Diaphorobacter ruginosibacter: one gene and its partner. Each later gene encodes a partner of the first gene's protein in a complex. Links are inferred from orthologs where the notes say so. Each region holds a gene or a part of one and is shown on either strand. Other genes may lie near its edges. The genes, in order: trxA and trxB.

What was found.
Region 2: the proteins of trxA (region 1) and trxB are in contact, whole or in part, in a crystal structure (PDB 1F6M), measured with the Escherichia coli proteins. The link is inferred for Diaphorobacter ruginosibacter from one-to-one orthologs.

What each region holds. Positions count from the first base shown.
Region 1 is NZ_CP060714.1:1,916,119-1,923,769, forward strand. What follows is about bases 2,807-5,747. They hold trxA (thioredoxin TrxA), read right to left. Parts: upstream 4,472-5,747; coding sequence 4,142-4,471; downstream 2,807-4,141. Other genes in these bases: rho (transcription termination factor Rho), read right to left, coding at 2,807-3,701; H9K76_RS08770 (PD-(D/E)XK nuclease family protein), read left to right, coding at 4,580-5,747. Also shown: H9K76_RS08750 (hypothetical protein), read right to left, coding at 1-1,599; H9K76_RS08755 (type B 50S ribosomal protein L31), read right to left, coding at 1,980-2,237; more of rho, read right to left, coding at 2,439-2,806; more of H9K76_RS08770, read left to right, coding at 5,748-7,198; H9K76_RS08775 (UvrD-helicase domain-containing protein), read left to right, coding at 7,394-7,651. UniProt on the Escherichia coli protein: Participates in various redox reactions through the reversible oxidation of its active center dithiol to a disulfide and catalyzes dithiol-disulfide exchange reactions.
Region 2 is NZ_CP060714.1:948,672-956,138, reverse strand. The notes cover bases 2,753-5,509. They hold trxB (thioredoxin-disulfide reductase), read left to right. Parts: upstream 2,753-3,531; coding sequence 3,532-4,488; downstream 4,489-5,509. Other genes in these bases: rpmG (50S ribosomal protein L33), read left to right, coding at 5,020-5,190; rpmB (50S ribosomal protein L28), read left to right, coding at 4,761-4,994; H9K76_RS04300 (DNA translocase FtsK), read right to left, coding at 2,753-3,126. Outside these bases: H9K76_RS04310 (MFS transporter), read left to right, coding at 1-15; outer membrane lipoprotein periplasmic chaperone LolA, read right to left, coding at 47-679; more of H9K76_RS04300, read right to left, coding at 793-2,752; H9K76_RS04280 (6,7-dimethyl-8-ribityllumazine synthase), read left to right, coding at 5,652-6,185; H9K76_RS04275 (DesA family fatty acid desaturase), read right to left, coding at 6,319-7,467.

The DNA of each region.
Region 1 (7,651 bases):
CACTTCGCTGATCGTGGGAATGGTGGCCGCATCGGCGACGATCCATTCGCAGTGGTCCGCATTGCGCGCGTTCGCCACCTGGATCTGCCCGTAGTAGGTGAGGGCGGCCAGTTGGGCGCGGCTCAGGCCGTATCCGCCCACGCAGCCGCTCTTGTCGGTGATGAGTGCCACCACGGGGCGGATTTGCGGCGCCATGCTGCGTCCGTAGTTGAGCATGGGCAGCCAGATCGTCATGAGCAGGATCCAGCCGAGCGTCGCACCGCTGGCGGGCAGGATCAGGCTCTTCCAGATTGCGTCGCGGTTGCGCGAGGCGCGCCACCACACCAATGCGCACCAGGCAATGGTGGCGCCCAGGCCCAGGATGAAGGCGAGGAGCGAGAACGTGGGGACATAGTCGGGCGCCAGGCGAGCCACGTTGGCGGCGGGCTTGGGAGGGAAGCCCGTCTGCACGGAAATCCAGACCACCCAGATGGTGATGGCCGAGATGCTGAAGAAGATCAGCGTGAACCAGTCGATCAATGCACCGATGCTGCGGCGCAGCGTAGGCAGCGCGAAGGCGGCGAGCGCGGCCAGCGCGGGCAGGCCCAGCAGCAGGGCGCGGTCGGAGGGGCGCGAGGTGGTCATTGCGCACAGGGCCACCAGCACGAACCACAGGGGCAGCAGCAGATGGCGGTTCCATTCGCGGGTGAAGATCTGGTGGCGCCAGCGCCAGACCGTCCACAGGGCCAGCGGCCACGCGGGCCAGCAGAACCACAGGATCAGTCGGAAGTAGCTCTGGAATTCCTTGAAGCCGCCGGGAGCCACCGCGTTGAAGCGCCACAGGCCGAGAGCCCATGCGACAGCGGCTGCCAGCAGCGTGGCCATGGCCAGGATCACCGCGCTTTCGATGCGCTTGGAATGCGATGCAAGCCCCGAGTTGCCCGCGATCACGGCGCTGCCCAGCCCCAGCAGCACCGACACCGTGGGGGCCCCGCTGAGCGACAGGCCGAGCAGGCCGGCGAGGCCATAGAGCGCGGAGACATTGCGGCGATGGGGAATGCTGGAGGCGGAGAAGAACACCAGGGCCGTACAGCACAGCTGGGTGAGATAACCTGTCGTCTCGTGCGACAACTGTGCCAGCCCGAGGCTGGCGATCAGCGCCAGCAGCCCAGCGTCACCGACGGCACGGGCATAGTCGAGTGGATAGGCCTCGCCTCCGAAGGCGAAGGCGACCGGCTGCGCGCCGGGCTGCCGGGCAAGGTAGTAGACGCTGTACCAGGTGGCGGCCAGCGTCAGCGCCAGCATCGCGACAAACGGCAGGCGGGCGGCGAACTCCATCGGGATCCAGTCCGGTGCGATACGGATGGCCCAGGCGCCCAGCCAGTAGGGCAGCAATCCGTCGATGTCGGGCGCCAGCCCGGCAAGGGTCGGTGACAGCCAGGAGGTATTGCCCAGCGCCAGCTCATGCATGTAGCCGAAGGCCGTGATGTCGGAGTTGCGCCACGGGTCGCGGCCGACAAAGCCGAAGATCACGTAGGCGGCGCACAGCATCAGCAGCGCCCAGCGCGGAAGCGGACGAACGGCACTTTGGGCGACGATGGCGGGAGTGGGATAGTTCACACTGACGCGGACAGTTGTGATGGGAGGGGGACGGGAGAGGGCGGGTGCTGCGCAGGTTCACCGGTCATCGATGGACTAATGAACGACCTGGGGAGCCTCTGCAAAACCCTCGCCAATCGGCTGGACGCGGATCGGGATGAGCCGCAAGGCGTCTTTTGAAGGCAATAGCAGTAGCTATTGACGAAAAAGACAACGCTGCGGATCGCCCGAGGCCGCGTTCAGACGATGGCAGGGAGTTTTGCAGAGGTTCCCTAGACCGCCAAGTGCACAAGCATAGCGGGAAACCCGAAATAAAAAAGGCAGTACGGATGCCCGGACTGCCTTTTTGCGCGTGGCCTGCCGAACGCCGCACAATCCATGCGGCATGCGGCGGACGCAACTTACTTCGACATGGAGGTCTTACCGAAACGGTTGCGGAAACGCTCCACGCGGCCGCCCATGTTGTCCACGGACTTCTGTGTGCCGGTGTAGAACGGGTGCGATTCGCTGGAGGTATCCAGCTTGAACAGCGGGTATTCCTTGCCTTCGAACGTTTCGGTTTCCTTGGTGTTTACGCAGGAACGCGTAACGAACTTGAAGCCGTTGGACAGGTCCACGAACAGAACTTCGCGGTAGTCGGGGTGGATGCCTTCTTTCATGATCTTCCTTCAGGTCAGCTGCGGGAGCCGTGCCAGCCAGTCTGGCGTACTTTCCGCACGAAAAAGCTCTCTATTATTGCATGAAACGGCCGCGTGCCGCAATTGAGCGCGCCCCTGTAACGAAAATGCCTCGCAGGCGAGGGCGTGCGAGGCATTTTTTCCCGTTCGCACGGGTCGGGCCGTGCCGGCCGAAGCGGCGTATCAGCCGCCGCGGCGCATCATGTCGAAGAATTCCACGTTGGTCTTCGTGGCCTTCATGTTCTTGATCATGAGTTCCATGGACTCGATCTCGTCCATGTTGTACATGAACTGGCGCAGGATGCGGGTCTTCTGCAGGATCTCGGGAGCCAGCAGCAGTTCCTCGCGACGCGTGCCGCTCTTGTTCATCTCGATGGCCGGGAACACGCGCTTCTCGTAGAGGCGGCGGTTCAGGTGGATTTCACAGTTGCCGGTGCCCTTGAACTCTTCGAAGATCACTTCGTCCATGCGGCTGCCGGTGTCGACCAGGGCGGTGGCGATGATGGTCAGCGAACCACCTTCCTCCACTTTGCGCGCCGCGCCGAAGAAGCGCTTGGGGCGCTGCAGTGCGTTGGCGTCCACACCGCCCGAGAGCACCTTGCCGGAGGAGGGGACGACGTTGTTGTAGGCGCGGGCCAGGCGGGTGATCGAGTCCAGCAGGATCACCACGTCCTTCTTCAGCTCGACCAGGCGCTTGGCGCGCTCGATCACCATCTCGGCGACGTGCACATGGCGTGCGGCAGGCTCGTCGAAGGTGGAGGCGATGATCTCGCCCTTCACCGTACGCTGCATTTCGGTCACTTCCTCGGGGCGCTCGTCAACGAGCAGGACCATGAGGTGGACGTCGGGATTGTTGGCGGTGATGGCATGCGCAATGTGCTGCATCATCACCGTCTTGCCGCTCTTCGGAGGCGCGACGATCAGCGCGCGCTGGCCGCGGCCGATGGGGGCGATGATGTCGATGATGCGGCCGGTGATGTTCTCTTCGGCCTTGATGTCGCGCTCGAGGCGCATCTGTTCCTTGGGGAACAGCGGCGTCAGGTTTTCGAACAGCACCTTGTGCTTGTTCTGCTCCGGAGGGCCGCCATTCACGCTGTCGAGCTTGGTGAGCGCGAAGTAGCGTTCGCCGTCCTTGGGCGTGCGGACCTCGCCCTCGATCATGTCGCCGGTGTGCAGGTTGAAGCGGCGCACCTGGCTCGGGGAGATGTAGATGTCGTCCGTGCTGGCCGTGTAGCTGGTGTCCGGGCTGCGCAGGAAGCCGAAACCGTCGGGCAGGATTTCCAGGACGCCATCGGCAAACACCTGTTCGCCTGCCTTTGCGCGCTTCTTGATGATGGCGAACATCAGCTCCTGCTTGCGCATGCGGCCGACGTTTTCGATCTCAAGCTCTTCAGCCTGCTTGAGGACTTCAGACACATGCAGTGCCTTGAGTTCGTTTAAGTGCATGGGGTGACTCCTGAACGGAGTGATGAAGAATACGAAATGCCTGGGGGAGCTTTAGCTGTCTGCCGTGCGGGCCGGATAGGCGCTTGGCGAGCTGGTGATCGGGATTTCAGTCGCCAGCTTTTGCAACGTGGCGAATCGATCAGCAGAGATTATGACAGGATTTTGGACAAGCGCGTCACCGCGTTGCGAACGCTTTCATCCTTGAGATGTGCGGACTCGAGTGGAAACGCGTTCCCGAGCCTTGAAATGAGGGCTCTTTGCAAGGGGCACCTTCGCTGCTCTGAACGCGGAAGCAATGAGCACGCCGTATGAAACGGGCAGGGCGCATGCGAGAGCCGCCGCGCAAGGGCCGCCCCGCGGCGCTGGCGGCGTCCCCCTTCCCGAACTGCGCAGCAGTTCGAGAGAAGGGGGAAGGCGCAAAGCGCCTCAGGGGGATGCTCTTAAATCTCTTGGTCGATGAAGGCCGTCAGCTGGGCCTTGCTGAGCGCGCCGACCTTTGTGGCTGCCAGTTCGCCATTCTTGAACAGCATGAGCGTGGGAATGCCGCGAATGCCGAACTTGGCGGGAATTTCACGGTTCTCGTCCACATTCATCTTGGCGATGGTGAGCTTGCCCTGGTAGGTGGTAGCCACTTCATCCAGAATGGGTGCAATCATCTTGCAGGGACCGCACCACTCGGCCCAGTAGTCCACCAGCACCGCACCGCCGTCCTTGAGGACGTCGGCTTCGAAGCTGCTGTCCGAAATGTGTTTGATGAGATCGTTTGCCATGGGCTTTCCTTGATTACAGCTATTGAATATGGCCGGTACGTTTACAGTGGAATAATTGTGACAGAAACTGATTCCCCGCATCACGGTATGGCCGCAGAAAACAATGCTATGACAGTAATAGCTAGAAGCAATTTGGTGACTGTCGGCTGGAGGCGGGTGCTGGAGGCTGTGGCGCGTGCCGCCGGCGAACGGGGCATCCATCCGGCCAGCGTCGTGGTGCTGGTTCCCTATGCGCACCTGATGGCGCAGGCGCGCGCGCAGTGGGCGGCCCTTTATCCCGACGGATTCATGCCCCGCTTCGAGACCACCCGTAACTGGGCAACCGCGCTGGGCGGAGAGCCGACGGGTGGCAATGGCCTTCGCCTGGATGTAGGGTGTGATGCGCTGACCGGGCGTTCGTTGCTCGAAGCTGCGGGGCTCGAGGCGCACGCCGATGCCATGCTCAGCCTGATGCTTGAGATGGCGCAGCAATTGGCCCCACTGGTCGCGGCGATTCAGCCTGTGGAGCGCGACGCCTGGGCACAGCGTGCTCGCGAGCAGATCGCCGCGCCGCTTGCCGGGGAGGCGCTGCAACTTGAGGCCGCCGCGGCACGCGTGGCGCTTGAATGGGTCCTGGCCTCCGAGCCCGAGACCGACGTGCTGTTCGGTGAAGGTGTGCGCGATGCCGTACCGATGCTGGTGGTGCTGCAGGGTTTTCACATCGATCCGCTGGGCGCGGCGCTGCTCGCACATTGGCAGACCGCTGGATTGTCGATATCGCTGCCCGAGGCTTTTTTGTCGGACGACGACGCGTTCGGGGAGGGTGAATCAAACCTGCCGTCGGATACCGCCTCGGCCGAGGAGTGGGGGGCAGCATCGCACATCGCCATGCATCAAGCGCTCGATGCCGAGGATGAAGCGCAGCGGGCTGCGGCATGCGTCATGCAGCACCTGGCTGAAGGGCGCCTGCCCGTTGCACTGGCAGCGACCGACCGCGCGCTCACGCGGCGCGTGGCAGCGCTCCTCGAGGGCGCGGGGGTGCAGGTGAAGGATGAAAGCGGCTGGACCATGTCCACCACGCGGGCGGCCGCGCAGATCATGGCAATCCTCCGCGCGGCTGCCTGGCAAGCGTCGTCCGACGATGTCATTGACTGGCTCAAGCATCTGCCGTCGCAAGCGGTGCCGTTGCTGCCGCAGCTTGAGCGCTGGCTGCGGAGCCTGGGGGTGCGCCAATGGAGCCGCGCGCGCAGGTACGAGCCCCGATCGCAGCCGGAATTGCATGCGTTGATCGAGCAGGCCGAGGCCTGGAGGGCCGAGCTCAAAGGCGCGCGGCCGCTGGCCGGATGGCTGGCGGTGCTGCGTGAGCAGTTGCGGCACACGGGCATCTGGGATTCCATGAGCGAGGATGCGGCGGGTGCCAAGGTGCTTGCGGAATTGCGCCTGCCCGAGGGACTCGAGGCAGATCTTGAGTCTCTGGGCGGATCGCAGCGCAGCATGAATCTGGCGCAGTTCAGCAAATGGGCCAACGAAGTGCTGGAAGCCGGCCGGTTCCGACCCGATTCGTCGCCCGACGCCCCTGTCATCGTGCTGCCCATGCCGCAGTTGCTGGCCAGACCCTTCGCCGCGCTGGTCTTGCCCGGCTGCGATGAAAAGCGCATGCTGGCCGCGCCCGAGCCTCCCGGGCCGTGGACCCGTGCACAGCGCGAAGCGCTGGGCCTGCCGACGCGCGAGGAGTTCGAGCAGGCGCAGCGCGGCGCATGGCGCCAGGCGGTGCGTGTGCCCCGCGTCGATATTCTCTGGCGCACCAGCGATGAGGGCGGCGAGCCGTTGCTGGCCAGCCCCCTGGTGCTTGCCCTGGCACTCGACATGGGCGGGGCGCAGGGGGGCCACGATGTCCGCGTGCCCCGTGATGTGGCCCTGAATCCCACGGAGCGGCCCATGCCCGAGGCCACGCAGTTCCCGGTGTTGAAACTCTCTTCGTCGGCCTATTCCGACCTGCGGCATTGTCCCTATCGCTTCTACGCACTGCGCCAGTTGCGGCTGCAGGAATCCGAGGAGCTTGACGCCGAAGTGGACAAGCGCGACTTCGGCACCTGGCTGCATGCGACGCTGCAGTTCTTCCATATTGCGCTGGCAGAAAATCCGACGGACGACCTTGCTCGGCGCATCGCATTGATGGACGAGAGCGCGGCCAGGGCCACGCGCGAGCAACACCTGGATGAAGGGGACTTCCTTCCGTTTTTCGCGGGGTGGCCCGCGCTGCGCAACGGCTACCTGCACTGGCTCGCGAAGCACGAGGGTGAAGGGGCACGTTTCAGCATGGCGGAGCATGAGGCGCAGCAACCGCTTGGCGACCTGACGCTGGTCGGCAAACTGGATCGGATCGACATCTCGCGTACCGATGCCCCGGGCCCTGCCGTGCGCATGGTGATCGACTACAAGACCGAGAACGAGCAGAGTACGCGCAGGCGCATTCACGCGGGCTCCGAGGATCTGCAGCTCGCGTTCTATGCGGCCCTGCTTCAGGACGACGTGCTGCGTGCGGCCTATGTGAATGTCGGTGAGCGCGGGGAGACCCGTTCCTTCGAGCAGGAGGATGTGGTGCAGTTGCGGGACGAGCTTCTGGAAGGCATCCGGCACGACGTGCAGCGCATTGCAGAGGGTGCGCCGATGCAGGCACTGGGCGAGGGCGCTGTATGCGGATACTGCGCTGCGCGCGGCCTGTGCCGCAAGGATTTCTGGAGGTAGAGGTGCATCCCCCTGAGTCGCTTGGCGCCTTCCCCCTTCTCTCGAACTGCTGCGCAGGCCGGGAAGGGGGATGCAGCCCTCGCTGCGGGGCGGCCCTTGCTCGGCTGCCCATGAATAGGGCGTGCCAGTTTTTTAAGGCGCGCTCATTGCCGGCAATAAGCAGCGGCCCCCAAAACCACAACCCCGACTGACGAGATGTCCACATCACCCACAGCCCCAGGCGCGGCATACGAACACAACGGCCAGGGCGTTACCCGCGAAGCGTTCTATGCGATCGCCTGCGACCCGCGGCGCAGCGTCGCGGTAGAGGCCTGCGCCGGAGCGGGCAAGACCTGGATGCTGGTCTCGCGCATCCTGCGCGCGCTGCTGGAGGGAGCCGAGCCCCATGAGGTCCTGGCCATCACATTCACCAAGAAGGCGGCCGGGGAAATGCGCCAGCGTCTTCAGGAATGG
Region 2 (7,467 bases), 970 kb from region 1 along the record:
CTGGCGAACCACTGAGCGCAGCGCAGCCGTCCTGCGGCCCGGGAGCTTACTGCTTCACCACATCGGCGCCCGCAGGCGGCTTGAACTGGAAGGTATCGGCCGGCAATTGCGGATTGACCTGCATGTTGCTGAACTTCAGCTGCGAGCGCTGGCCGAAGCTGTCCATGATGTCCAGCACCGCCAACCGGTCGCCCGCGAAGCCCACGCGCACGCTCTTGAGCTGTCCGTCCTTGGCCTTGGGGGCTGCCTCGACCCATTGCAGTCCGTCCTGGTCCGGCGCGGAGGCCAGGTTGAAGTCGGCCTTCAGCGCCGACAGGTCGGGCGCCGACGCCAGCAGCGCGGCGGGCGTGCTGCCCAGCGCCTGCGCCTGCGAACGCTGCGTGACCTGGTTCAGGTCGGCGTCGTAGAGCCAGAGGGTCTTCCCGTCGGCCACGATGGTCTGCTCGAACGGTTTTTGATAGACGAACTTGAAGAGACCGGGGCGCCGGAACTCGAAGCTTCCGCTCGAGGTCTTCACCCTTGGCTGCTGCCCCTCCTTGGGCGGCGAGGTCACGGTCTGCGTGAATTCCGAGCGGCCACTCGCCACGCCCTTCATGAAGCCTTCCAGGCTCTGCAGGCCATCGGCGCTGGCGACCTGTGCGCAGGCTGCCGTCAACACTGTGGCGATCAAACGTTTCATCATAGATTGGAACTCCTGTGTGCTCTGACCTGGAAACCGCGTCCGCGGTTCCCTTGGAAGGCCAGGGTCGATGGGCGAATGGATGCGGGCTCGGCGGGAGATCCCGCCGGCGCTCATTCGCCGCCGCGCGCGGGCACCAGCACTTCGCGCTGGCCGCTGGCCGTGAGCGCACTCACCAAGCCGGCCTTCTCCATGTCCTCGAGCAGGCGCGCGGAACGGTTGTAGCCGATGCGCAGCTTGCGCTGCACGTAGGAGATGCTGGCCTTGCGGTCCTTGAGCACGATCTCCACGGCCTGGTCGTACATCGGGTCCTTCTCCCCGTTGCCGCCCTCGCCGTCACCGCCGAAGCCGCTGTCCTCTCCATCGACCGTACCACCCTCGAGCACGCCTTCGATGTAGTCGGGCTCCCCTTGCTCCTTGAGGTAGCTGACTACACGGTGTACTTCCTCGTCCGACACGAATGCTCCGTGCACGCGGATCGGCAGGCCCGTGCCGCTGGCCATGTAGAGCATGTCGCCCATGCCGAGCAGTGCCTCTGCCCCCATCTGGTCGAGAATCGTGCGGCTGTCGATCTTGCTGCTCACCTGGAAGGCGATGCGGGTCGGGATGTTGGCCTTGATGAGGCCGGTGATCACGTCCACGCTCGGGCGCTGCGTCGCCAGGATCAGGTGGATGCCCGCTGCGCGCGCCTTTTGCGCCAGGCGCGCGATCAGCTCCTCGATCTTCTTGCCCACCACCATCATCAGGTCGGCCAGCTCGTCGATGATCACGACGATGTGGGGCAGGCGCTCCAGCGGTTCCGGCTCCTCGGGCGTGAGGCTGAACGGGTTGGGGATGAATTCCTCGCGCGCCTTGGCGTCGTCGATCTTGGCGTTGTAGCCCGCCAGATTGCGCACACCCATCTTGCTCATCAGCTTGTAGCGGCGCTCCATCTCGGCCACGCACCAGTTCAAGCCGTGCGCTGCCTGGCGCATGTCGGTGACCACCGGGCACAGCAGGTGCGGAATGCCTTCGTAGACCGACATTTCCAGCATCTTGGGGTCGATCATCATCAGGCGCACGTCACGCGCCTCGGCCTTGTAGAGCAGCGACAGGATCATCGCATTGATACCCACCGACTTGCCCGAGCCCGTCGTACCGGCCACCAGCACGTGCGGCATCTTGGCGAGATCAGCTACGACCGGGTTGCCCACGATGTCCTTGCCCAGGCCCATGGTGAGCATGCTCTTGGCGTCATGATAGACCTGCGAGCCCAGGATTTCGGAAAGCTTGATCGACTGGCGCTTGGCGTTTGGCAGTTCGAGCGCCATGAAGTTCTTGCCCGGGATCGTCTCGATCACGCGGATCGACACCAGCGACAGCGAACGCGCCAGATCCTTGGCCAGGTTCACCACCTGCGAGCCCTTCACGCCCGTGGCGGGCTCGATCTCGTAGCGCGTGATCACCGGGCCGGGTGCCGCGGCCACGACGGCCACTTCCACACCGAAGTCCTTGAGCTTCTTCTCGATCAGGCGGCTGGTCATCTCCAGCGTCTCCGGCGACACCGTTTCCTGGCGCGCCTGGGCCGCGTCCAGCAGGTCCACCTGCGGCAGCTTGCTGTCGGGCAGCTCGGAGAACAGCGGCTTCTGGCGCTCCTTGACCACGCGCGTACTCTGCTGCGGTTCAGTGAACACCGGCTCGATGATCTGCACCGGCTGTGGATGGTGCTCCTCGATCTCGTTGCGCTCCTCGGACACCACCACGGCGCGCTCGCGTGCAGCCTGCTTACCAGCGGCCTCGTCACGCGCCTTCTCGCGCTTGGCGCGGCTGCCCTGCACCAGGCCATCGATGGAGCCGCCAATGCGCTCGGCCAGTTGCCCCCACGAGAACCCGAACACCATGGCCGCGCCCAGCACCACCAGAATCACGCCGATGAGGCCCGAGCCCGCATCGCCCAGCCAGTTCATCGCGAACTGGCCCGTCGTGTAGCCCAGCATGCCGCCCGCCTGTCCCGGCAGGAAGGTGTCGTAGCGATACAGGCGTGACCATTCCAGCGCCGTGCTGCTCAACACCAGGATCAGCAGCCCCATCCAGAACATCGAGCGACGTGCCCAGGGCCCGACAGGGCCTTGCGGCTGCGCACCGCCGCGCATCCAGAAGGCGAGCGATGAGATCCAGGCCTTGATGGCGGCCACGACGCACCACCAGACAGAAAAGCCCAGCGCATAGTAGCTGCAATCGGCCAGCCAGGCGCCAAAGCGCCCCACCCAATTGGAAACATGCCGGCCGCTGCCCGATGTGGACCAGGCGGCATCCTGCGCGTTGTAACTCACGAGAGCCAGCAGCCAGAACACCAGCGCCAGCAAGCCCACTACCAGGCCGATTTCGTGGCTGAATCGCGCGGCCCACGATCGCGGCGCCGATTTGCCACCAGAAGAAGCATTCAAGGTATTGAGGGAATAGGTCATATCGGAATCAAGCGGCTAGCTTACCCCATGGGCGCAGCCATCGCTCGCCCCGTTGGGCGATGGAGACAGCACATTGTCGCCAGATTTATCTTCTGCAACGACATTCGAATGTGACTGAATGTGCCCGGCAGCCGCACCCGCCCGGCTGTTCCCGTCCATTTGCCAAGAATTGACATGCCCATCGGCCTGCGGCCTGCGCGTGTTGACGATATCTATCGGCGAGATCAAAAACCTTGGCTTACTCCGTTAATGCGCCCTCCCTACAATGAGAGGCATGGGAGCGCAGCGCAGCCGCCTCGCGAGCCTGCGACACCCGCCCTCCTTCATCCGATTGTTCAACCCACTCCTCGCCGCCGGCCCGCCGTGCCGGGTGGCATGGAGCGCGCAAACTGAATGGCAACAACCATGTCGAACACCCTTCACGCCAAAGTCCTGATTCTCGGTTCCGGCCCTGCCGGCTACACGGCCGCCATCTATGCCGCCCGCGCCAACCTGAATCCGCTGCTCGTCACTGGCCTCGCCCAGGGCGGCCAGCTCATGACGACCACCGAAGTGGACAACTGGCCCGCCGACGTGATGGGCGTCCAGGGTCCGGAACTGATGCAGCGCTTCCTGGAGCACGCGGAGCGCTTCCGCACCCAGATCGTCTTCGACCACATCAACAAGGTCGACTTCAGCAAGCGCCCGTTCACCCTGACGGGCGACTCGGGTGAGTACACCTGTGACTCGCTCATCATCGCCACCGGCGCCTCGGCCAAGTACCTGGGCCTGCCTTCCGAAGAAGCCTTCATGGGCAAGGGCGTGTCCGCCTGCGCCACATGTGACGGCTTCTTCTACCGCGAGCAACCGGTCTGCGTGATCGGCGGCGGCAATACGGCCGTCGAAGAAGCGTTGTATTTGAGCAACATCGCCAGCAAGGTGACCCTGGTCCACCGCCGCGACAAGTTCAAGGCCGAACCCATCCTCGTCGACAAGCTGATGGAAAAGGTCAAGGAAGGCAAGATCGAGCTCAAGACCCACTTCACGCTGGACGAAGTGCTTGGCGACAAGAGCGGCGTGACGGGCATCCGCATCAAGAGCACCCAGGACGGCCACACCGAGGACATCACGCTGCAGGGCTGCTTCATCGCGATCGGCCACTCGCCCAACACCGAGATCTTCAAGGGCCATCTCGAAATGGATGCGACCGGCTACATCGTCACCCAGGGCGGCCTCAAGGGCTTCGCCACGCAGACCAGCGTTCCCGGCGTGTTCGCTGCCGGCGATGTGCAGGACCACGTATACCGCCAGGCAATCACCAGTGCGGGCACGGGCTGCATGGCTGCGCTGGACGCACAGCGCTTCCTCGAGCAGGAAGAGTAACAAGAAGAGCGTACGGAGTACGCGCGCGGCTGCTTTTTGCTCCCCATCCATCCGCGGAAAGGGAGCAAAACCGCAAATTTTGATTTCAGGCTATAATTCTTGGCTTTGCTGAATATTGGATCGCGTCTGGCATCACGCCACGTGGCCCGAGGACGGCAATCGGGCTACCGCCACCCATTGATCAAACTGGCGAGGTGAGGTTGTCAGCACATCCTGCTTGTATGGCAGGTTTCTGGTGCAGGCGACCGTTAAAACTTATAGGTGTTGTCCTCATGGCACGCGTATGTGAAGTAACGGGCAAGAAGCCCATGGTGGGAAACAACGTTTCCCACGCCAACAACAAGACCAAGCGTCGTTTCCTCCCTAACCTGCAATACCGCCGTTTCTGGGTCGAGAGCGAAAACCGTTGGGTGCGCCTGCGCGTCACCAGCGCTGCTCTGCGCCTGATCGACAAGAACGGTATTGACTCCGTGCTCGCAGACATGCGCGCTCGTGGCCAAGCTTAAATTCTCAACCTAAAGGAGAAAAACCATGGCTTCTAAAGGCGGACGCGAAAAGATCAAGCTGGAATCCACTGCGGGTACCGGCCACTTCTACACCACCACAAAGAACAAGAAGACAATGCCTGAAAAGATGTTGATCACGAAGTTCGATCCCAAGGCTCGCAAGCACGTCGAGTACAAGGAAATCAAGCTGAAGTAATTGCACTTCGGACTTGCCGCAAGAAACCGCCAACAGCGAATGCTCTGGCGGTTTTTTGTTGGCGGCTCCATTCCTCGCCGGGGCCGCCCTGCTCACAGTACGGAACGCGATGCTGTCTGTCGCCCGCTTGCCAGCATTGTCATTGACATGCTCCTACAATCGACAGCGGTGCCATGAATTGGCACCCACGTTCTCAGGGCGGGGCGCAATTCCCCACCGGCGGTATCTGGCGCACCTTGCAAAGAGTGACGCCAGCAGCCCGCGAGCGCCGAGACCCTTGCAACAAGGGCCTTGGGTCAGCAGATCTGGTGAGATGCCAGGGCCGACGGTCACAGTCCGGATGAAAGAGAAACGTGAAGCAGATGCCTGCACGCGCGCGCTCGCTGGTTCGAACGTTCGCGGGCCGGCGTTCGTTTCGCGCGCCCTGATTCATTGAAACGCTTGCCAACCAAGAGAAGCAAATGAATCAGATTGACCTGCAACATCTGTCCCCTTCCGACGCTGTGCCCCGCGTGCCATCGTCGACCCGTATCGCCATCATCAGCGCCAACTGGCACGACGACATCGTGCACCAGGCGCGTGACTCGGCCATCCGCCGACTGGTCGAGCTCGGCGCAGACGCCGCCCGCATCCAGACCGTGGAACTGCCCGGCGCGTTCGAGATTCCGCTCATGGCGCACAAGCTGGCCGCCTCCGGCCAGTTCGACGCCGTGATCGCCTGCGCACTGATCGTCAACGGCGGCATCTACCGCCATGAGTTCGTCACCACGGCCGTGATCGACGGACTCATGCGCGTGCAGCTCGACACCGGCGTGCCGGTGTTCTCGGTCGCGCTCACGCCACTCAATTTCCACGACCATGACGATCACCACGACTACTTCTTCCAGCATTTCGTGAAGAAGGGCGAGGAAGCCGCCAATGCCTGCGCGCATACCCTTGCGCAGCACGCTCTGGTGAACGATCTGCTGGGCACCGCCACGGCAACAGCCGCCTGACCGGCTGGCGGAACCGCAGGCCGCAAAAGCACAAAGCCCCGCAGGACGGAATCACCATCCTGCGGGGCTTCTCGTTTGGGGACCGCCTCCGGCTGCGCGTCAAACGCGCGTCGCCAGTGAGGTCAGCGCAGGTTCAGGCGCGCGCGGCGCGCAGCTTGCGCGAGAACTCCTGCAGCGCCGCAATACCGCTCGCTTCCGCGCGCTGGCACCAGGCCTGCAGGTCGGAGGTGAGCTGCTCGCGCGAGTGCGAGGTATTGAGCCACAGCTGGCGCAGTTCCTCGCGCATCGTGATCATCTTGTCGAGCACCGGGTGCGCGGCCCGCGCTTCGGCGAGCTTCTGGTGCCAGCGAGCCGGCACCTTCTCCGAGTCACGGTGCAGCCAGCGATTGGCCGCACGCATGGCGGACACATCGGCCTTGCGCGCCTTGAGGGCATCCAGTTCCTCGCGGCAGGCCTGGCGGACGCCGCGCGCATAACCTGCCATCACTTCGTAGCGGTTGGCGATCAGCGCTTCCAGGGTTTTCTCGTCGGCGACGGGCTTGACCTCGCCCAGAAGCATCTTGGGAGGCAGCTTCTTCACCTTGGCCCAGCCCACCTTCTGCATGGCGCTGATGTAGACCCAGCCGATGTCGAACTCGTACTTCTTCACGGAGAACTTGGCCGATGTGGGATAGGTGTGGTGGTTGTTGTGCAGTTCCTCGCCACCGATCACGATGCCCCAGGGCACCAGGTTGGTCGATGCGTCCACGGCCTCGAAATTGCGGTACCCCCAGAAATGCCCGACGCCGTTGACCACGCCGGCGGCCCAGAACGGGATCCACAGCATCTGCACGGCCCACACGGTCAGGCCGATGCCGCCGAACAGGATCACGTCCAGGATCAGCATCAGGCCCACGCCCTGCCATGCGAAGCGCGAATAGACATTGCGCTCGACCCAGTCGTCGGGCGTGCCGTGGCCAAACTTCTTCAGCGTCTCGGCATTCCTTGCCTCGGCCCGGTAAAGCTCGGCACCGCGCCACATCACGGTGTTCAGCCCGCGCGTCTGCGGGCTGTGGGGATCGTCCTCCGTCTCGCACTTGGCGTGGTGCTTGCGATGGATGGAGACCCACTCCTTGGTCTGCATGCCGGTGCCGACCCACAGCCAGAACCGGAAGAAGTGCGACGGCACGGCGCCCAGCTCGAGCGCGCGGTGCGCCTGGGAGCGGTGCAGGAAGATCGTCACCGCCGCGATCGTGATGTGCGTGGTGAACAGCGTGTACAGGACGATCTGCCACCAGGCCAG